Regions from separate parts of the Micromonospora coxensis genome, predicted to be linked through region 4. Evidence: riboswitches for the same ligand, from Rfam matches in the RefSeq annotation. Region 4 holds a riboswitch; each other region holds the start of a gene.

Region 1 (5,276 bases), 1.1 Mb from region 4:
CCGGTGATGGTGTCCAGGCGGCCGGTGCCCAGGCCGTGCCGGGTGACGTTCAGCGCCCCGGCCGCCGCGCCGGTACGGATCGCGGTGCGGATGTCGCCGCCGCCGGCGACCACGGCGGCCACCCCGGCGGTCATCGAGTCGCCCGCGCCGCGCGGGTCGGCCGCCTCCAGCCTCGGCATCTCCACCTCGAAGATCTCCCCGTCGACCAGCGCCAGGGCCGGCTCGGCGGCCCGGCTGACCACCACGTTCTCGGCGCCCGCCGCGTGCAGGTCGTACATGGCCCGGGTGAGCTGGTCCTCCTCGGCGCCGGCGGCCAGCCCGTCGGCGATCAGCTCCTCGTGGCTGACCTTGAGGAAGTAGACGCCGCTGGAGAGCACCGCCGTCAGGTGCGGGCCGGAGAGGTCCACCACCACCCGGCCGCCGTTGGCCCCCAGGTCGGCGGCGAACCGGCGGTAGAGGTCGGCCGGGACGAGGGACGGCTCGTTGGGGCCGCTGAGCACGCTGACCGGCGCGCGCAGCCCCTCGCCGAGCGACAGGTTGTGGAGCTCGTCCAGCTCGTGCCGGCTCAGCGGCGCGCCGACCACGTCGACGATCTCGTGCCGGGCGCCGTCGCGCCGGTCGTGCACGTACCCGCCGCTCGTCGAGTCGCGGCGGACCACCCGCAGGTCCACCCCCTCGGTGAGCAGCAGCGGCTCCAGCACCTCGCCGATCTCGCCGCCCAGGCTGGTGCAGAGCACCACCGGCACCCCGAGCGACATGATCATCCGGGCCTGCCAGACGCCCTGCCCGCCGGGGTGCAGGTGCAGCTCCGGCTGGTCGCTGGGCTGGTCCACGGTCACCGTCAGCCGGGGCGTCGGCGCGAAGACCATCACGTGTCCGCTCATCCGCCGTACCCGCCCATGTCCGCCTCCCGTGGCCGTCGCCGGACGCGGGATTCCCCGCCCCGCCCGCGACATGCGCGACCGGTCGCCGCCGACGTTGCCAGCCCGTCGCCGGTACGGGACTATCGTGCGACCGACGAGGAGTGGAGGGCGGAGTGGTCCGGCGGGAGACGTTCAGCTACACGGTGCAGGCGCGCTGCTCACGGGCGGACGCGGTGGCGCTGTTGAGCGATCTCGCCAGGCAGGGTGAGCTGCACCCGTTGATCGTCCGGGTCCGTGAGCTGCCGGCCCGTCCCGGCGCGCGGGCCAGCTACGCGATCACCGACCGGCTGGAGCTGGGGCCGTTGAGCTTCCCGGTCACGTACCAGGCCGACGTCCTGGTGGTCACCGACGACGAGATCGTCACGGTGGCGCGGCAGCAGCCCGGCACGACCGTGCGCAACCGCACCCGCATCCGGGAGGAGGAGGACGGCCTGCTGCGGGTGGACGTGGAGATCACCCTGGCCGCCCCGGCGCCGCTGTTCGGGTACGCCTTCCGCCAGGCCCGTGCCGCGCACCTGGGGCTGGCCAACCGGCTCGGCGCGGTGCTGGACCGGCTCGCCGACGGCGGCCCGGTCGCCGGCTGACCGCCGCGCTGCTCGCCCGCTTCCCCGGCGCCCGGGGCGGGGCACCGGACACACGTGCGGGGCCCGTCCAGACGGACGGGCCCCGCGACGCGGTACGGGTCAGTACACCGACAGGTGCACGTGGTTGGTGTGGTCGCTGGACGGGTCCCCACCCGCCCCGCTGTACGACTTCCAGCCGCTGCTGGGCAGCCAGATCTGCCGGTACCAGATCACGTAGAGCACACCGAGCCGGTCGGCGTTGCGGACGTGGTACGCGGCCAGGTTGTTGCCGTACGTCCGGTCGCCGCCGGTCGCGTCCCCGCCGAAGCCGTTCTTCTGCGCGGCGAAGTCGCAGGCCCGGCCCTTGGGATGCTCGCCGGAGCCGCTGGGGCGGTAGCAGGAGACGTACCGGGTGAAGCCGGCCGCCTTGCTCTGCTGGAGCGCGTTGAGCATCCGCGGGGTGATGCAGCCGTTGGCCGGGGTGGGGTCGTTGACGCTGCACGACTCCGGCGGCCACGAGCCGTCCGAGTTGCGCGGCGCCGGCCGGGCGTTCGCGGTGGAGGTGCCCCGGCTGGCGCCGCTGTCGGCGCGCGGGGCGGGCTTGTCGGCGGCGGCCACCGCCAGCGCCCGTTCGGCCTGCTGCTTGCGCTTGGCCATCACCGCGATCTGCTTGCGTTGTTCGACGATCTCGGTGTCGAGCGCGGCCCGGGTGCGGGTGGCCTCCTCCTTGGTGCGCAGCAGGTTGCGCAGTTCGCGGTCCTCGTTGCTGGCGACCGTCTCCAGCTCGGCGGCCCGGTCCAGGAAGCCCTCCGGCGAGGTGCTGTTGAGCAGCGCCGAGACGGGGCCGAGCCGCCCGGTGCGGTACGCCACCCCGGCGATCTCGCCGACCTTGCCGGTGCGCGTGGCCAGCTCCGACTCGATGGTCTTGAGCTGGTTGTTGAGTTCCTGCTGGCGCCGGGTGGAGCGCTCCAGCGCGGCCTTGGCGTCGATCCAGCCCTTGCTGGCGGCGTCGAGCTGGGCCCGCAGGGCGGGGGTGCCGCCCTCCTCGTCACCGGGCGCGGCGAGCCGGGTGGTGGGTGGGGCGGCGGCCACCGGCGGTGGCGCCGACGACACCCCGAGGGCGAGGGTGGCGGCGACCGCCGCCACCAGTCGGACAGTGGTACGTCGTACGTGCATGCACAATCCTTCCGTCAGCCGCCGACCGGGTTAGCTGACGGGTTCGGGACGGAAGATCCCTACCGCTGGCGCGGATGCACCCCACGTACCTGGTTCCCCGGCACGCCCTGGCGGGCGTTTAGGCGGCGGCCACCGCCGGCACCGTCGGGTGCCGCCTGGCGGAGGCCGGAACCGAGACTACCGGTACTGGTGTGACTGATGCCCGGTTCGTGACTGAGGGTACGGGAGGGAAGCCTGATAAAAGGCGCATAGCCGGATATTTGTATCACCATTCGACCGAGCCGCAGGCCCCCGGCGCCGCTCCCGGCTCGATCTGGAGGGTGGCGTGCTCGATGTGGAAGTCCTCGTGCAGCGCGCTGCGGGCGGCCGCCAGCACGGCGCCCACCTCGGCGCCGGGGTGCATGGTCAGGTGCGCCGAGGCCACCTCCATGCCGGAGGTGAGCGTCCAGACGTGCAGGTCGTGCACCTCGGCCACGCCGGGGACGGCGACCAGCCGGTCGTGCACCGCGGTCACCTGGAGGTGCTCCGGGGCGGCCTGCACCAGGATCCGGACGGCCGCCCGGCCGAGCCGCCAGGTGCGGGGCAGGATGAACAGGGCGATCGCCACCGCCACCGCCGGGTCGGCCCACCACCAGCCGGTGCCGGCGATCAGCAGCGCGGCCCCGATGACGCCGAGTGAGCCGAGCAGGTCGCCGAGCACCTCCAGGTACGCCCCGCGCAGGTTGATGCTCTCCCGCGCCCCCTCGCGGAGCAGGGCGAAGGCGACGACGTTGGCGAGCAGCCCCAGCACGGCCACCGCCAGCATCGGCCCGGTGCTCACCTCCGGGGGGTCGCCGAAGCGGCGTACCGCCTCGATGAGGACGTAGACCGCGACGCCGCTGAGCAGCACCGCGTTGGCGAGCGCGGCGAGCACCTCCAGTCGGTAGAGGCCGAAGGTGCGCTGCGGGTCGCGGTCGGCCCGCCGGGTGGCGGTGATCGCCGCCAGGGCCATCCCGATGCCGAGCACGTCGGTGAACATGTGCCCGGCGTCGGAGAGCAGGGCCAGCGAGCCGGTGGCGACGGCGGTCACCGCCTCGACCAGCATCAGCGCGGCGAGCAGCGCGAAGGCCGTCCAGAGCCGGCCCCGGTGGCGGTGCGCGGCGTTCGCGACCGACCCGTGGTGGTCATGACCTGCGCCCACGCCCACACCCTCCGCCGCCGGACCAACCCGACACCCAACCTATGCTCACATAGCTATGTGTGCAAGTGACTCCGTTCCCTTGATGGTCATGAAGTTATTGCCACGACACGCCGGTGCGCGGGGGCAATAACTTCATGATCAACCGGGGGGTGGGGAGGGGAGCGGTGCGGGGGCGGGGTCAGGGGGTGGGTTCGATGGTGGTGAGGCGTTGGGTGGCGCGGGAGAGGGCCACGTAGAGGGTGCGTACGCCGGAGGGCTCGGCGCGGATCTCGCCCGGGTGGACCAGCACCACCCCGTCGTACTCCATGCCCTTGGCCTGGAGGCTGGTCACCACCTGGAGCCGGGAGTTGGCGGTCCCCTCCAGCCAGCCGGCCACCTCGTCCCGGCGCGGCACCGGCGTGATCACGCCGACGGTGCCCTCCACCTCGCCGAGCAGCGCCTGCGCGGCCCGCACCGTCGCGGCGGCCAGCTCCGCCGCCGGGACGGTCAGCGCCACCGGCTCCACGCCGGTGGACCGGACCGCGACCGGCAGCTCCAGGTCGGGGTGGACCCGGCGGATCTCCTCCGCCGCCACCGCGAAGATCTCCGCCGAGTTGCGGTAGTTGGTGGTGAGGTTGAACCGGTGCCGACGACGCCGACCCAGCGCCTGGTCCCGGGCCCGGTCCAGCTCCTGCGGGTCACCCGTCCAGGCGGTCTGCGCCGGATCGCCCACCACCGTCCAGGACGCCAGCCGCCCGCGCCGGCCGACCATCCGCCACTGCATCGGCGAGACGTCCTGCGCCTCGTCCACCACCACGTGCGCGTAGTCGCGGTAGTCCTCCGGGCGCTCCCGGGCCGCCGCCCGCGCGGCCCGCTGCCGGTCGGCGAAGGTGCTCAGCTCGCGTACCCCGCCGGTGAGCTGGAACGGGTCGCGCCTGGGCCGCTTCGGCCGCACCGGCTGGCCGAGCAGCGCGTCCAACTCGTCGAGCAGGGCGACGTCGGCCACCGTCAACCCCGGCGACCCCGCCGTCCGGTACGCCCCCGACAGCAGGGTCGTCTCGGCCCGGGACAGGACGCCGGCGGCGTACCGGCGCAGCCGCGCCGGCCGGGCCAGCCAGTCCAGCACGTGCCGGGGGTGCAGCCGGGGCCACCACGCCTTGAGGAACTCCCGGAAGTCCGGCCGCTCGATGATCTCGTCCTCGAAGGCGGGCTGCTCCGGCAGGCGCGGCACGGCCAGCCGGCGCGCCTGGGCGTACAGCGCGGCGAGGACGGCGTCGAACGCGGCCCGGCGCACCTCGTTGCGGCGCGCGCCCCGCGACAGCGTCCGGTCCCGGATGCCGTCCAGCTCCCGCCGCTCCAGCCGCAGCAGCTGACCCCGGTACAGCAGGCGCAGCTCGTCGGGGCCGTCCGGCACCGCGTCGCGCACCGCCCGCTCCAGCACCCGCCGCATCCGCA
Region 2 (5,276 bases), 2.2 Mb from region 4:
GCCGCCGCCGCGGACGCCGACGTGCGCGGCCGGCGCTCGCCGTGGCGGCATCCCCGGCTGGTCTGGCTCGGTGAGGTGTCCTTCGCCTTCTACCTGGTGCACGTGCTGGTGATGGTCACCGTGCTGCGGGCCGCCGGGTACCTCGGGGTCGGGCTGCCCGGCTGGTGGGGGCCGCTGGTGGTGCTCGGCTTCCTGGCGGTCAACCTGCTGCTCGCCGGGCTGATGCACCGCTGGGTCGAGACGCCGATGATGCGCCGCCTCGCGCCCCGCCGCCGCCCGGCTCCCGCCGGCCCGCCGGCCACTGTCGCCCCCGCCGGGTCGCCGGACGGGGTCGTCTCCGCCGGGTCGCCGGACCCGGTCGTCTCCGCCGGGTCGCCGGCCACCGTCGCTCTCGGTGGTCCGTCGCCCGCCGCCGTCGCCGGTCCGGGCGGCGCCGCGATGCCGGCCGCGCGGGAGGACGCCACCGCCCGGCCCCGGTCCGTGCCCGCCCCGTCGCCGCGTCCGGCCGCCGGCGAGTCGTCCGCCGGCCGACCCGTCGAGTACGCGCACCGGCGCGACCCGGCCTGAACGGTGTCCACGGTGGCCGGTGCGGCCGCCGTGGCCCACCGTCACCCGCAGCGCCCGCCGCGCGGCCCGCGCGCCGCGACCGCCCGCCGGGGGCCGACCGACGGGCACCGTCCGGACTGCTCGCCGTCGGCATCCGCCCGGTCGGCAACCGCTTGGCGCGCCGACCGCGCCCGGTGGCTCCCCACGCCCGTGCCACGCCGGCCGCCGCGCCAGGGTCGTCGAGGTGCCACGACACGCCCGGCGGCGCTGCGCGCCGGTGGCATCGGCGGTAGCGTGGGGCCGTGCTCCCGGTCGCGCTCACCAGTCCTCTGTGGTGGGTCGCGTGCTGGAGTTCCCGCCTGCTGACCGGCCTCGCCGTGGCCGTCGCGCTCTCCCTCGGCGGCTCCGTCGTACCGGACGAGGTGCCCCAGCGGTCCGCCGTGGTCCCGTCCGCCCCCGCGTTCCTCGCCGGCCCGCCGTCGTCCGCGTCCGGCTTCCGTGCCGGCCCGCCGCCGTCCGCCGACCGGGTGGTTCCCGCCCGGCCCGCCGTCGTGACCGCCGGGTGCGCGTCGCCGGTCGTCGCGCCCGCCGGGAGCGTCCCGGGTGCGCCGGAGGCCCTCGCCGACGCCCCGCCGGCCGCGCCCTGCGCCGCCGAGGCGGCCGTCGCGCCGGACGCCCTGCCCGCCCCGCGGCCCGACGCGCCGCCCGTCCCGAGCGGGCCGACCCCGTCCGGGGCCGGCCCGCGCGCCCCGCCCGCCGGCTGACCGCCGCGCGGGGGCGACCCGCGACCACGCTCTCCGACCTCACCCCCCGTACGCGCCCCTGGCCCTCTCGTCCGTGGCGCGTGCGGGCTCCTCTTCCGCGTCCCGCTCCCCGGGAGGTGCCGCACCGTGAACACCGTCCTCTACCAGTTCCTGATCGAGGTCCCGACCGCCGCCGCCATCTGGTCGGCGCTGCTCGTGCTCGCCCTGACCGTGCTCACCGTGCTGGTGGCCCGCCCCGAGCGGGACCGCCCGGCCGAGGAGGCGACGCCCGGCGGGCCGACCCCGGCCGAGGCCGCCGTCGACGCGGCCGACCTGCGCCGGTACGCCGAGGAGGTCGCCGTCGCCGCGTCCGGCGCGGCGCAGACCGCCCGCCGCCGGCGCGAGGTGTGGCTGGCCGCCCAGGAGGAGGTGGACCGGGCCTGGTCGGCGTACGACGAGGCGGAGGCCGCCGCCCGCCGGTTCGCCGTCGCCAACGCGCTGCCCACCCCGCGCACCCCGCGTACCCCGGCCGAGTACGCCGCCCGGGAGCGCTGGCTGCACCAGGCGGCGGTGGCCGCCCACTGGCGGGGCGAACTGCCGGTGGAGCGGCTGCGGGACGTCTTCGCCCACCGCGACGGCTGGGATCCCCGGCGGCACCCGGTCGAGCAGGAGGTGCTGCTCGCCCGGGCGGTACGCGACAGCCGGCGGGACGCCTACCGGCGGGCGGCCGCCCGGGAGCGGTCGGCCTGGCGCGACGCCGAACTGGCGGCCGACGCCGCCCGTGCCCTCGCCGTCGAGGCGTACGCGGCGGCGCAGCGGTCGCGCCCCGGCCGGGCGCCCGCCGCGTCCCGGGCCGCCGCGACGGCGCCGCGCGCGGCCTCGGCGGCACGGTGGCGACCGGCCCGGGTCGGGTGAGCGGCGGACCGCGCCGAAATCGTTACCGGGATTTCGGTGAGCCCGGTCACGGCCGGCGGGAACCGGACGTGCGTGACAGGGCGTGACAGTGGTGGCGGCGAATCGGGGACGTGTCGCCACGGCTGTCCGGTTGTCGCCCGTCGGTTCCCGGAAAACCGCTCGTCCCATTGAGTGACGTCAGTGTGCGACTGCCCCGGAAATTGCTCGCCTTGATCACGTTTACGCAGCTCGCAGCGCTTGGCGCGGCGCATACCGGCCAGTAGTGTCACCTCGGTCCGGCGCGGTTCCCGATCGCACAAGGCGACGCCGTGTCGACCCGCTCAATCGTGGATTCCACGAACCGGGGACCCATGCACCACTGGGGTGAATCCGCGGGCCACGGCCCGTGGTAGGGCGATCTTCCCGCCCGAATCCGTCAGCTAACCCGGTCGGCGGCATCGGAAGGAGTTCCATCCTCGTGCAGCACCACGCCATCCCTGCCTCGGTACCGGGGTGCATCCGCCGATAGGTCGCGCCGTCGCGTCCTGACATCCGGCATCCGCCCCGACGCCCGGCCACGCCCGGGCGCTCCCCCCGCCGAGCGGCCCGAGATCCCGTTCCGCGCGTGACGTCCCGTCACGCGCCGGTCCGGCGTGCCGCTCCCGCCCTCGTACCGTGGAGGACACGTTGAATCACCACCTGAAGCGGCAGTTGCGGCGCCTGGCCACCGAGCGCCCGTACCAGGTCGTCGCCGGCTCCGCCGCCGCCCTCCTGCTGGCCACCGGCACCGGTGCGCTGTTCGTCGGCGCCGACGAGTCGCCGGCCCGCCAGCAGACCCCGGCCGCCGTCGCCGAGGCCGCTCCGCGCCTGGCCGACGTGGCCACCCGCGCCCAGGCCCGCGTCGCCACCACCCCGGCGGCCAGCCCCTCGCCCTCGGCGAGCGCCACCCCGGCGGCCAGCCCCACGAAGGCCAAGGCCGACCCGGACGTGACCCGCAAGGCGGCCCCGAAGCCCCCGTCGTCGAAGATCCTCGACTACGACTACGAGGCCCAGTTCACCTACTACACCTGCGGCCCGGCGGCGGTGCGCAACGCGCTCAGCGCGGCCGGCATCGAGCGGACCCAGGACGAGCTGGCCGGGCCGCTGGGCACCACCGAGATGGGCACCAACTCAGCGCAGGACACCACCCGGGTGCTGAACCAGGTCGTCAAGGGCGACCCGTACCGGACCCGGATGTTCGCCGGCACCCCGAGCGCGGCCCAGATCGACCGGCTCCGGGCCGACATCGTCGCCGCGGTCACCGCCGAGCGGGGCGTGGTGGCCAACGTGGCCGGCACGGTCACCGACACCGACGGCGGCTGGCACTCCTTCCCGGGCGGCCACTACGTGGCGGTGGTCGGCTACCGCGACGGCGGTGAGCTGGTCCGGATCGCCGACTCGGCGGACCCGAACCTGCCGGAGTACTGGCTGAGCACGACCGACCTCGCGAACTGGATCGCCACCCGCGGTTACTCCGCCTGATCCCCGCACGTACGCCACGGGCGCCGGCCCCCGGAAGGGGACCGGCGCCCGGTGCGCGTGCGACGGCGTCAGTACGTGACGAAGGCGTACAGGGCCCGGTGGTTGGACTTCGTCCCGGTCACCGTGTGGTCGACGGGGGACGACTGCACGCTGCCCCGGACGAAGAGGTAGTCGATCTTGCTGGAGCCGTGCGTGGCCGTCGCGCCGTAGCCGGTCATGCCGTACCCGCCCAGCGTGCCCGCCGCGATGCCGGTCCGGTTGGCGTCGATCCCCACCACCCGGATCGTCGAGGCGTTCATCAGGCTGGTGGCGTCCGCGCCGAGGTGGATGCCGGTGCCGGCGATCCCGGTGTAGCCGTCGCCCGCGCAGGCGTTCTGCCGGTTCTCCTGCGGCAGGTGCATGGTGGCCGCGAACACCGAGGTGCCGGTCGCCTTGATGGTGAAGCGGGCCGCGATGGCGCTGGTGCGCTTCCACTTGTAGTAGTTGGTGGTGCCGGTGTCGTTGTTCGGCGGCTTGTAGAGGGTGCAGCCGGCGCCGCCGGCGTACGCCGTGCCCGGCTTCAACCAGCCCGCGCTCCAGTACTTGGAGATGTCGCCGTCGGCGAGGCTGAGCGTGCGGGTGTTCCAGATGATGGCGTTGGTCTGCTTCTTCTTCAGGTCACCGAGGCTCTGGTCGCTGCAGTGGTGGCTGGACCCCCACGGCTCGGGGTCGCTCCACGCCACGATCGCCCCGTAGGTGCCGGCCGGGTAGCCGAACTTGGCCGACAACTGGTCGGCGTACGCCTCGGCCTGCCCGGTCCCGCGCACCTGCTGCACGATCAGGATGTCCGGCGCGGCCACCCCCGCGGTGGCCGGCCGGCCGGCGTCGTCCACCAGCATCGAGGTCAGGTGGTCCGGCCCGGAGACCCGGGTGCAGGTGCCGTCCGGGTTGTTGATCACGAGGTTCTCGATGTTGTTGTTGTAGACCCGCAGGACGCCGCCCGCCGCCGCCACGCCGCTGTCCGGGGCGGTGGCCTTCGCCATGACCGACCCGCCCGTGAGTGCGGTGGACGCGACCACCGCGAGTGCTGCCATCGACGCTGTCCAGTGCCTCGAACGCACGGCACGCTCCCGTCCGGTTCGCGGGGGTGGCCGCCCCACCCCACGGAAGATCGAACTCTATCGTCATCTTCGTGCACGGGTGGTCCCTGCGGGGCGACGGCCGGGCGTGCGGGGTCGGGCGTCTGCGGCACTCGCGCCGGCTGTCCCGGCGATGGCACACTGCGGCGCATGGACGACGACGCGGGATCCGGACGGGTCCTCGTGCTGCTGCACGGCATGGGCGCGACCGGCGAGGTGTGGCTGCCCTGGGCGCCGCTGCTCCAGCAGCGCTGGGCCGGTCGCTGGCTGGCGCCCGACCTGGCCGGCCACGGGTACGCCCCACCGCTGCCGCGGTACTCCTTCACCGGCCTGGCCGACCGGGTCGCCGACGGGCTCGCCCGGCTCGGCGACCGGTCGCCACGGCGGCTGGTGCTGCTCGGTCACTCCCTCGGCGGCGTGGTCGCGCTGGCGCTGGCCGCCCGCGCCGGTGGGC
Region 3 (5,276 bases), 3.2 Mb from region 4:
TGGGCCGGCCCACCCACCGCGTACGCCGTACCGTCGATCTCGGCGCGCACGCCGCGGCCCGGCAGCGACCGGAAGCCGGTGGCCGGGGCCGGGCCGCCACGGTCGGCGGCGGCCGTGACGATCGCCCGGGCCAGCGGGTGCTCGCTCTCGGCCTCCACCCCGGCGGCCAGCCGCAGCACCTCGTCCTCGCTGGTGCCCGGCACGGCGGCCACCCCGGTGACCACGTGCTCGCCCTTCGTCAGCGTGCCGGTCTTGTCGAAGAGCACCGCGTCGACGGTCCGCATCCGCTCCAGCGCGAGCTGGTCGCGGACCAGCACCCCGGACCGGGCGGCGATCCCGGTGGAGAGCGCGATCACCAGCGGGATCGCCAGCCCCAGCGCGTGCGGGCAGGCGATCACCAGGACCGTGACGGTCCGCACCACCGCCTGGTCCCGGTCGCCCAGCGCGGACCAGGCCACGGCGGTCAGCACGGCGGTGGCGGTGGCGATGTAGAACAGCAGCGCCGCGAACCGGTCCGCGAGCACCTGGGCCCGCCCACCGGACTGCTGGGCCTGGGCCACCAGGCGCTGGATCCCGGCCAGCGTGGTCTGGTCGCCGACGGCCTCGACACGGACCCGGATCGCCGAGTCGGTGGCGACGGTGCCGGCCACCACCCGGTCCCCCACCTCGCGGGTCACCGGCCGGGACTCCCCGGTGACCATCGACTCGTCCAGCTCGGCCGAGCCCTCGACGACCCGCCCGTCGGCCGGCACCCGGCCACCGGGACGGACCAGCACGACGTCCTCGACGCTCAGCGCCGCGACCGGCACCCGCTCGACGGCCCCGTCCGGGCCGACCCGCTCGGCGTCGTCGGGCAGCAGGGCGGCCAGCGCGGCGAGCGCGCCCCGGGCCTGCCCGATGGCCTTCATCTCCTGCCAGTGGCCCAGCAGCATGATGGTGACCAGGGCGGCCAGCTCCCACCAGAAGTCCAGGTCGAACGCGCCGAGGCTGGTCGCCAGCGAGGCCACGTACGCCACCGTGATCGCCATCGCGACCAGCAGCATCATCCCCGGGGCCCGGTCGCGCACCTCGCGGACGGCCCCGATCAGGAACGGCCAGCCGCCCCACCAGAAGACCACCGAGCCGAGCACCGGCCCGACCAGCGAGCGCCCCGGGAACTCCAGGGAGTACCCGAACCAGTCCATCACCATGTCGCCGACGAGCACCACCGGCAGGGTCAGCACCAGGCAGACCCAGAACCGGCGACGGAACATCTCGGGATCGTGGCCGGCGTGCTTGTCGTGCCCGCCGTGTCGCCCGCCCTGCTGACCGTGCCCGGCATGCTGCTCCATGCCTCCAACATGCCGCTTCGGCGCGCTCCGGGCAGGGCGAACCGGGCGAGCCGACACCCACCCTGGCTACCATTCACCGACGATGACGCCTGCGCCCACCGCCGCGACCGCCCCGCGTACCGCGCCGGGGCCCGTCGTCGGCCCGTCGCCACCCGGCGGACACGACGTCCGCTCGCGGTACGTGACGACGCCGGCACTCCCCGGCGATCCGGGGGCGTCGACGACGACATCCGGCACCATCCGCTGAACCGACCAGCCGGCTGACACGTACCTCGCTCTGGATCGTTGGGAGACTCGCAATGGGCGCCGACCACACCCGTCCCGCTCCGTCCACCCCGCCGGGGGTGCGACGGATCCTCGTCGCGACGGTGGTGCCGCTGTTCGTCCTCACGGTGATCGTCGCGCTGGTGCTCTGGCCGCGGGACACGCCGACGAAGGACACCGGCGGTGACGTGCCGCGCTACCACGGCACGGTGACCCGGGTGGTGACCGAGCCCTGCCCGCCGACGCCGGAGGCGCCCGAGGGGTCGCCCGGCACGGCCGACGGCCCGTGCGGGACGGTGACGGTCAAGGTCGAGCAGGGCCCGGACGCCGGCCAGCAGGTCCAGACGCCGGTGCCGGCCGGCCCGGGCGCACCGACCGTCGCCGTGGGCGACGAGGTCGTGCTGGTGGAGCTGACCGACCCGGCGGACCCGACGGCCAGCAGCTACAACATCGCCGAGCACCAGCGGGGGGAACCGCTGATCTGGCTGGTGGCGCTCTTCGCGGCCGCGATCGTGGCGTTCGGGCGGCTGCGCGGCCTCGCGGCGCTCGCCGGGCTGGCCGCGAGCTTCGCCATCCTCCTCACCTTCGTGGTGCCGGGCATCTCCGGCGGCGGCTCGCCGCTGCTGATCGCGATCACCGGCTCCGCCCTGATCATGTTCGTGGTGCTGTACCTCACCCACGGGATCACCGCGCAGACGTCCGTGGCCGTCCTCGGCACCCTCGGCAGCCTGGTGCTGACCGGAGTCCTCGGCAGCCTGGCCACCGCCGCCGCGCACCTGACCGGGTTCGGCAGCGAGGAGGCCACCACGCTGTCGATGTACCAGCGCGACGTGGACCTGCACGGGCTGCTGCTGGCCGGCATCATCATCGGCTCGCTCGGCGTGCTCGACGACGTCACGGTCACCCAGGCGGCCACCGTCACCGAGCTGGCGCACGCCAACCCCGGGCTGTCCCGGATGCAGCTCTACCGGGCCGCCACCCGGGTCGGCCGGGCGCACATCGCCTCCACGGTGAACACCATCGTGCTCGCCTACGCCGGCGCCTCGCTGCCGCTGCTGCTCCTGCTGACCGCCGACAGCCGGCCGGTGGGGCAGATCCTCACCAGCGAGTTCCTGGCCCAGGAGATCGTCCGCAGCGCGGTGGCGACGCTGGGGCTGATCGCCGCCGTACCGCTGACCACCGGCCTGGCCGCGCTGGTCACCACCGCCGGCCGCGCTCCGGAGGCCGACCCGGTGCGCGACCCGGATCCCACCCCGAAGCCTCGCCCCGCCGTCGACCGGGACGCCGCGCTGGAGGCGCTGAGCGCGGGCCGTCCCGGCACCCCGTCCACCCCGGCCCCCGCACGGTGGCCCGACCCCGGAAGGAGCACGGACACCGCATGGTGAAACTCCACAGCGTGACCGCCGACGACCCGGAACCTGACGAACGCGTCACTCGTCACGCAACGCCACGACGAAATAACGCTTTTAGTCGGGTTCAGGACGTAGCTCACCGGTACGACTGTCAGGTAACCTCGCTGCCGGTCACCGCCGAAGGCGCGCAGCGGCGCCTGCGGTGCCGCCGCCCAATCGCCGCGAGGCGAGCCGGGGAACCAGGTACCTGGGGTGAATCCGCGACAGCGGTAGGGGCCACTTCCGTCCCGAACCCGTCAGCTAACCCGGTCGGCGGTCGACGGAAGGGAACACTGTGACGGCACCCCTGCGCCGCTGGATGACTCCGGTGGTGTCCGTGCTCGCCGCCCTGGCCATCCTCGCCGGCGCGGCCCCCGCCATTGCCGCCCCCTCGACCCCCACCCCCTCCGGGCACGCGGAGGACGACGAGCCCAAGTTGCTCACCGACGTCATCGAGCTGCGCAACCGCGAGTACAGCAAGGCGAAGTCGAAGCTGGAGAAGTCGAAGAAGCGCCAGCTCGAACTCGCCATGGAGGTACGGCGGGCGCAGGACGAGCTGGAGGCGCTCAAGCCGCACGTCACCCAGATCGCCGCCCAGTCGTACCGGACCGGCCGGATCGGCGCGGTGTCGATGCTGCTGGAGAGCGACGCGCCCGACTCGTTCGTCCGACGCGCGGCCGCCCTGGACGAGCTGAACATGGTCAACGGGCAGAAGCTGGCCGAGGTGACCGCCGTCAAGAACCGCGCGGAGCAGGCCAAGCTGGCGCTCGACGCCGAGGTTCGCGAGCAGCAGAAGCTCACCAACGACATGGCCCGGGAGAGCCGGGAGGCGGAGAAGGCCCTCGCGCTCGTCGGCGGCAAGGGCTTCACCGGCGGCCTGGTGGACGCGACGTCCCCGGTCGCCCGGATCGCCCCCGGCCGGACGGCGGACGGCGGCTGGCGCTCCGAGTCGTGCAGCGAGGACGACCCGACCACCTCGGGCTGTGTCACGCCGCGCACCCTGCACGCCTACAAGGAGGTACGCCGGGCCGGCTTCAAGCGGTTCGCCGGCTGCTACCGCCCCGGCGGGCCGTGGGAGCACCCGAAGGGCAAGGCCTGCGACTGGTCCCTGCAGAACAGCGGCTTCGCCCCCTGGCACAACAACGACACCCGGATGTACGGCAACAACCTCACCGCCTTCCTGATCCGCAACGCGGACCGGCTGGGCATCTACTACGTCATCTGGAACCGGCAGATCTGGTTCCCGGCGACGGGTTGGAAGTCGTACAGCGGACCGTCGAACCACACCGACCACGTGCACATGTCGCTGCTGTAGCGCCCGGCGCGTACGGAACGAGGGCCGCCCCCGGTCGGGGCGGCCCTCGTCGTGTGTCGGGGATCAGCGGGCGACCACGGCCACCTGGTCGTCCCCGGCCCGGTCCGGCACGTCGGCGGGCACCGCGGCCACCGTCCGGGCCTCGCCCGCGGCGAGCCGGTACGACAGGCCGACCACCGCGCACCGCCCGGCGGCCACCTCGCCGGCCAGGACGGCCGAGTTGTCCAGCAGCGCCTCGACGGTGCGCGCGATGTGGATGTCCACGATCCCGTCGACGTCGTCGACACCCTGCGACGCGGCACGCCGCACGCTGGGCGTCACCGCGTCGACCACGGCGCCCAGGTGGCCCGGCGGCGTGGCGCCGGTGCGGGCCGCCTGTCGGGCCGCCTGCACCGCTCCGCAGGAGTCGTGGCCGAGCACCACCACCAGGGGGGTGCCGAGGACACTGACCGCGTACTCGACGCTGCCCAGCACCTCGGAGCCGACGGTGTGCCCGGCGGTGCGGACGACGAAGAGGTCACCCAGGCCCCGGTCGAAGATGATCTCGGCGGCGAGGCGGGAGTCCGAGCAGCCGACGATCACCGCGAAGGGATGCTGGCCGTCGGCGACGGCGGCCCGGTGGGCGGCATCCTGGTTGGGGTGGCGCGGCGCGCCGGTGACGAACCGCCGGTTACCGGCGAGCAGTTCGGCGAGCGCCTGGGTGGGATCGGTCAGGGTCATTGCCGCACCTCTGTCCTGCGCGTGATCGGCCTGGTCGCACCGGCCGGCGACGGAGGCGGCCGCGCCCCCCACGGTCACACGCAGCAGAAGGTACGTCAAGGTTTACGTGATACACATTTCATGCTTTGGTCCTCTTCTCCCCGGTGGGGCCGGAAAGGTCGCGGTCCGGGGAGGCCCGGACCGTAAATCCGAAGGAGGGGCCATACGATGGCGGGCATGGCAGCGGAGAACGGGAGCACCCGGAACTGGACGTTC
Region 4 (5,276 bases):
ACCTCGACCAGCCCGACGGCAGCCTCGCCGGGCTGGTCGCCTGGTACTCGGTCATCCACCTGCCCGACGACCGGCTGCCCGAGGCGCTCGCCGGGTTCCACCGGGTCCTCGCCCCCGGCGGGCAGGCGCTGCTCGCCTTCCAGGTCGGCGACGAGCCGGTGCACCGCACCGACGCCTGGGGCCACGAGGTCGACCTCGTCTTCCACCGCCGCCGCCCCGAGCGGGTCGCCGCCCTGCTGGAGGCCGCCGGGCTGCAGGTGCGGGTCCGGGCGTGCCGGGAGCCCGAGCAGTGGCAGGGACGCCCGGAGCCGACCCCGCAGGCGTTCCTGATGGCCCGCCGGCCCGGGTGACGACCGGGCGTGACCGGACCGCCACGGCGGCTCGTATCCTTTGCGCGGATCCCAGAGGGGACCGGAACCACCGGGATGAGGAGGTTGGTGTGAGCAGCCGGACCGAGACGTTGGAGTTCCAGGCCGAGACGCGTCAGTTGCTGCAGTTGATGGTGCACTCCATCTACTCGCACAAGGACGTCTTCCTGCGCGAACTCGTCTCCAACGCCTCCGACGCGCTGGACAAGCTGCGGCTGGAGTCGCTGGTCGACAAGGACCTCGACGTCGACACCTCGGACCTGCACGTCGAGATCTCCACGGACCCCGAGGCGCGGACGCTGACCGTGCGCGACAACGGCATCGGGATGTCCCGCGAGGACGTCGTCTCGCTGATCGGCACCATCGCCCGCTCCGGCACCGCCGAGCTGCTGCGCAAGCTCAAGGAGTCCAAGGAGGCCGCCAGCCAGGAGCTGATCGGCCAGTTCGGCGTCGGCTTCTACTCCACCTTCATGGTCGCCGACCGGGTCAGCCTGGTCACCCGTCGCGCCGGGCAGACCGAGGGCACCCGCTGGGAGTCCACCGGCGAGGGCACGTACGTGGTGGAGACCGTCGACGACGCGCCGCAGGGCACCACCGTCACCGTGCACCTCAAGCCGGTCGACAGTGAGGACAACCTGCACGACTACACCGACCACGCCAGGATCCGCGAGATCGTCAAGAAGTACTCCGACTTCATCGCCTGGCCCATCCGGCTGGTCACTCCCGAGGCCGAGCCGGCCACGCTCAACTCGATGAAGGCGCTCTGGGCCCGCCCGCGCGACGAGGTCGCCGAGGAGGAGTACCGCGACTTCTACCGGCACGTCAGCCACGACTGGGCCGACCCGCTGGAGACCATCCACATGCGCGGCGAGGGCGTCTTCGAGTACGAGGCGCTGCTCTTCATCCCCTCGCACGCGCCGTTCGACCTCTACATGGCCGACGGCCGCCGGGGCGTCCAGCTCTACGTCAAGCGGGTCTTCGTGATGGACGACTGCGCCGCGCTGATGCCCAGCTACCTGCGCTTCGTCAAGGGCGTGGTGGACGCGCACGACCTGTCGCTCAACATCTCCCGGGAGATCCTGCAGCAGGACCGGCAGATCCAGGTGGTCCGTCGCCGGCTGGTGCGCAAGGTGCTCGCCACGGTCAAGGAGATGCGCACCGCGCACGCCGAGGGCTACCGCAGCTTCTGGTCCGAGTTCGGCCGGGTGGTCAAGGAGGGTCTGCTGGAGGACCCGGACAACACCGCGGCGATCCTCGACGTCGTCTCCGTCGAGTCCACCCACGACGCCGCCGAGCTCACCAGCCTGCACGACTACGTCGCGCGGATGAAGGAGGGCCAGGGCGAGATCTACTACGCCACCGGCGAGAGCCGGGCGACGCTGGAGAACTCGCCGCACATGGAGGCGTTCCGGGCCAAGGGCTACGAGGTGCTGCTGCTCACCGACCCGGTCGACGAGGTCTGGGTCGAGCGGGTCGGCGAGTTCGACGGCAAGCCGCTGCGCTCGATCGCCAAGGGTCAGGTCGACCTCGACTCCGAGCAGGAGCGCGAGGAGGCCGGCACCGAACGGGAACGCCAGGCCAAGGAGTACGCCGACCTGCTCACCTTCCTCGGCGGCGCGCTCGCCGACACGGTGAAGGAGGTCCGCCTCTCCTCCCGGCTGACCACCTCGCCGGCCTGCATCGTCGGCGACGCGCACGACATCACCCCGACGCTGGAGAAGATGTACCGGGCGATGGGGCAGGAGGTGCCGGCGGTCAAGCGCATCCTGGAACTCAACCCGACCCACCCGCTGGTCACCGGGCTGCGCGCCGCGTACGAGCGCGACGCCGCCGACCCGGCGCTGACCGAGACCGCCGAACTGCTCCACGGCATGGCGCTGCTCGCCGAGGGCGGCGACCTCGCCGATCCGGCCCGGTTCGCGCGGGTGCTGGCCGACCGGCTGGCCCGTACCCTCTGAACCGGACGTGGCCCGGGGCCGGACCTCGCGTCCGCCCCCGGGCCGTCCGCGTCCGGCCGATGCCGCGTCTGGCGCCGGGCGGGCACAATGCGCTCATGCGGACGGTACGGGGCAACGTCGGGATCGTCGGCGCGGTGGTGCTGGCGGCGCTGCTCACGGGCTGCGTGGCCGGCGACCACGAGGCGGACGCCCGGCGCCAGGCGCAGGAGCAGGCCCGGGCCCGGCTGACCGAGGTGACCGCTGCGATCGCACGGGACCGTCCCTGGGAGGCCGACGAGTTCGGCCGGCTGGTCACCGGGCGTGAGGGTGTCGACCTGATGAGCCTCGACGGCACCACCCGGCAGGACGGCGACGGGGTGTCGCTGGTGGTCCGGGTCCGTGGCGAGGCGCTCGTCCTGGACTGGAACGGGTCCGAGTCCGCGCGCGCCGAGGTGACGCTCTGTCACCGGCTCGGGTACCGGCCGGACGACCGGGTCGATCCGGTGACCGAGGTGGACTGCCCGCCCACCGCGCCGATCACCCCGCGTCCCGCGCCGAGCCTGCCGTCGGGCACCGACGAGCGGCTGCGCCGCTCGCTGCCGACCGGCCCGGCGGCCACCGAGCGGTCCGTCGGGGCGGCCGTCGACCGGCTGCGCCTCGATCCCCGGGTACGGCGGGACGTGGCGACCGTCGACGGCGCCGTGGGCCTGGCGCTGCGCGAGGGCCGACGCGGCTCGTGCCTGCTGGCCAGAGTGGTCGGTGACCGGGTCGAGGTGTGGCGACCGCCCACTGTCCTCATGCAGCCGGGAGAACTCACCTGCGACGGGCGGACCGCGGCCCTCGGGCTGGGGCAGCGGGATCCGAGTTGACCGGGCATTGTGCACGGCTGCACGAGGTCCGCAACCGGGGGCCGCGAGCCCTCGCCTGACCGGGTGAAGAACCTCTCAAGAAGTGGGCAAATCCCCGAAACGGTTCCTAACGTCGTTCTCGTCCGCGATCGCGGGCAACCGGGGTCGGTAACGCCTAATCCATGCCGCCGGCCACGGACCTTGTCACCTGGGCATGGAGCGGGGGACCCACACGTTCCTCGGTGCACGTCACCTCGGGGTGAAGCCGCCACGGCGGCCGGGCTCCTCGGCCCGAACCCGACAGCTCACCTCGTCGGCGTGGAGGATCACACATGGCAACTGCATACGTCGCCCGTCACCGACGGGTCAGCTCGCGCCGCGTCGCCGTCGGCACGCTCGCCGTCGGCGCGGTCACCGGGGTCGCCGCCGTGCTGGCGCCGGCCTCCCCGGCCAGCGCCGCCAGCGTCAACTGGGACGCGATCGCCCAGTGCGAGTCCGGTGGCAACTGGAGCATCAACACCGGCAACGGCTACTACGGTGGCCTCCAGTTCTCCCAGAGCACCTGGGCCGGCTACGGCGGCAAGAAGTACGCCTCCCGGGCGGACCTGGCCAGTCGCGGCGAGCAGATCGCGATCGCCGAGAAGGTGCTCGACGGCCAGGGCATCGGCGCCTGGCCGACCTGTGGCAAGAAGGGCGGCTCGACGAAGAGCTACGCCACCAAGTCGGAGAAGTCGCAGAAGTCGCAGAAGTCGGAGCGGCGCTCCGAGCCGCGCCGGACGGCCAAGGCCACCACCGAGCGGTCGACGCGTACCGAGCAGCGCGGCCAGCAGCGCAGCGCCCCGGCGGCCGGCGGCGACACCTACGTGGTGCGCACCGGCGACACCCTGTCGCAGATCGCCGAGGCGAAGAACCTGGCCGGCGGCTGGCAGGCGCTGTACGAGCGCAACCGGCGCGTCGTCGGCGCCGACCCGGGTCTGATCTTCCCGGGCCAGAAGCTCAGCCTCTGACGCACCACCCCGCACCACCGACGCCCGGCCGGTCCCGCACCGGCCGGGCGTCGCCGTCCGCCGGCGCGTGCCGCGTCGACGGGCACGCCTCACCCGGGCAGGCCGCCGAGCAGGACCGGACGAGGGGAACGATGGGCCAACTCCTCGGCGACGCTGCCGAGCAGCCGCTCACCGAGCCCGTGCCCGGCCCGGCCGACGACGAGCAGGTCGACGTCGCGGGCGTCGGCGACCGCCAGCAGCGCGTCCACCGGATGACCGGCGACGATCTCCGTGCTCGGCGCGGGCAGCCCGGCCGGCAGCGCCGCGACCCGCTCGTCGAGCATGCGCCGGGCCCGTCGGTCCTCCTCGGCGGCCTCGACGTCGATCAGGTCCGGGCTGGTCACGGCGACGAGGACCAGATCGCCGGCCGTGCCGCCGAGCGCCCGCACGGCGGTGCGCAGGGCCCGGTCGGAGTCCGCCGAGCCGTCCAGCCCCACCAGCACCCGCAGCCCGTCGCCCCGGGCCGAGGGCGGGCGGGAGCGCACGTCCACCCGCCGGGTGCCGGCCCGGCCGCGCTCCAGGGCGATGGGCACGAAGATCGGGCCGAGCAGTCCACCGACCAGGTACCACAGCAGGTTGCGGTGCCCGCCCCGGGTGACGAACACCGCCGCGGTGACCAGGCCGATCGCCAACCAGGCCAGCACCGCGAGGACGACCCACCACGCCTGATCCATCGCCACCCCCGCTCGGTCCGCCGTCACGGGCGACTACCCGGCCCGGCGACGGGTAAGCCGCCCGTCCGGCGGGGAGGAGGTCGCGTGGCAGGGGAATTCGTCAACTGGTCCGGCAGCCTCGCCTTCACCCCGGCCGAGTACGCCGAGCCCGCCGACGAGGACGCGGTCCGCCGTCTGGTGGCGCGCGCCCGGGAGTCCGGGACGAAGATCCGCCCGGTCGGCTCCGGTCATTCGTCGAGCCCGCTGGTGCGTACCGACGGGATCCTGGTCAGCCTGGACCGCCTCGCCGGCGTCCTGCACGACGACGGTGACCTCGCCACGGTCGGCGCCGGCACGAAGCTCAAGGAGCTGGGGGAAGGGCTCTACGAGGCCGGCCTGGCCATGGACAACCTCGGCGACGTGG

What was found. A riboswitch is a leader RNA that binds a small molecule or an ion and turns the genes downstream of it on or off. The one in region 4 is predicted to bind cyclic di-AMP.
Region 1: another riboswitch for cyclic di-AMP. It lies ahead of GA0070614_RS08770 (coiled-coil domain-containing protein); the one in region 4 lies ahead of GA0070614_RS03990 (LysM peptidoglycan-binding domain-containing protein).
Region 2: another riboswitch for cyclic di-AMP. It lies ahead of GA0070614_RS25050 (C39 family peptidase); the one in region 4 lies ahead of GA0070614_RS03990 (LysM peptidoglycan-binding domain-containing protein).
Region 3: another riboswitch for cyclic di-AMP. It lies ahead of GA0070614_RS18790 (coiled-coil domain-containing protein); the one in region 4 lies ahead of GA0070614_RS03990 (LysM peptidoglycan-binding domain-containing protein).

What each region holds. Positions count from the first base shown of each region.
Region 1 covers NZ_LT607753.1:1,983,427-1,988,702, reverse strand. The annotation lists gene GA0070614_RS08780 (PfkB family carbohydrate kinase) at 1-884, opposite strand, end outside; gene GA0070614_RS08775 (hypothetical protein) at 1,037-1,507, shown strand; gene GA0070614_RS08770 (coiled-coil domain-containing protein) at 1,607-2,662, opposite strand; cyclic di-AMP (ydaO/yuaA leader) riboswitch at 2,666-2,797, opposite strand; gene GA0070614_RS08765 (cation diffusion facilitator family transporter) at 2,928-3,848, opposite strand; gene GA0070614_RS08760 (HelD family protein) at 4,021-5,276, opposite strand, start outside.
Region 2 covers NZ_LT607753.1:5,485,531-5,490,806, forward strand. The annotation lists gene GA0070614_RS25035 (acyltransferase family protein) at 1-567, shown strand, start outside; gene GA0070614_RS25040 (hypothetical protein) at 849-1,310, shown strand; gene GA0070614_RS31470 (hypothetical protein) at 1,437-2,204, shown strand; cyclic di-AMP (ydaO/yuaA leader) riboswitch at 2,512-2,653, shown strand; gene GA0070614_RS25050 (C39 family peptidase) at 2,871-3,704, shown strand; gene GA0070614_RS25055 (hypothetical protein) at 3,773-4,777, opposite strand; gene GA0070614_RS25060 (alpha/beta fold hydrolase) at 4,973-5,276, shown strand, end outside.
Region 3 covers NZ_LT607753.1:4,106,656-4,111,931, reverse strand. The annotation lists gene GA0070614_RS18800 (heavy metal translocating P-type ATPase) at 1-1,331, opposite strand, end outside; gene GA0070614_RS18795 (YibE/F family protein) at 1,631-2,980, shown strand; cyclic di-AMP (ydaO/yuaA leader) riboswitch at 3,147-3,277, shown strand; gene GA0070614_RS18790 (coiled-coil domain-containing protein) at 3,282-4,301, shown strand; gene GA0070614_RS18785 (carbonic anhydrase) at 4,365-5,021, opposite strand; gene GA0070614_RS18780 (helix-turn-helix transcriptional regulator) at 5,229-5,276, shown strand, end outside.
Region 4 covers NZ_LT607753.1:902,038-907,313, reverse strand. The annotation lists gene GA0070614_RS04005 (class I SAM-dependent DNA methyltransferase) at 1-350, shown strand, start outside; gene htpG (molecular chaperone HtpG) at 440-2,326, shown strand; gene GA0070614_RS03995 (hypothetical protein) at 2,422-3,174, shown strand; cyclic di-AMP (ydaO/yuaA leader) riboswitch at 3,316-3,487, shown strand; gene GA0070614_RS03990 (LysM peptidoglycan-binding domain-containing protein) at 3,486-4,160, shown strand; gene GA0070614_RS03985 (universal stress protein) at 4,250-4,873, opposite strand; gene GA0070614_RS03980 (D-arabinono-1,4-lactone oxidase) at 4,958-5,276, shown strand, end outside.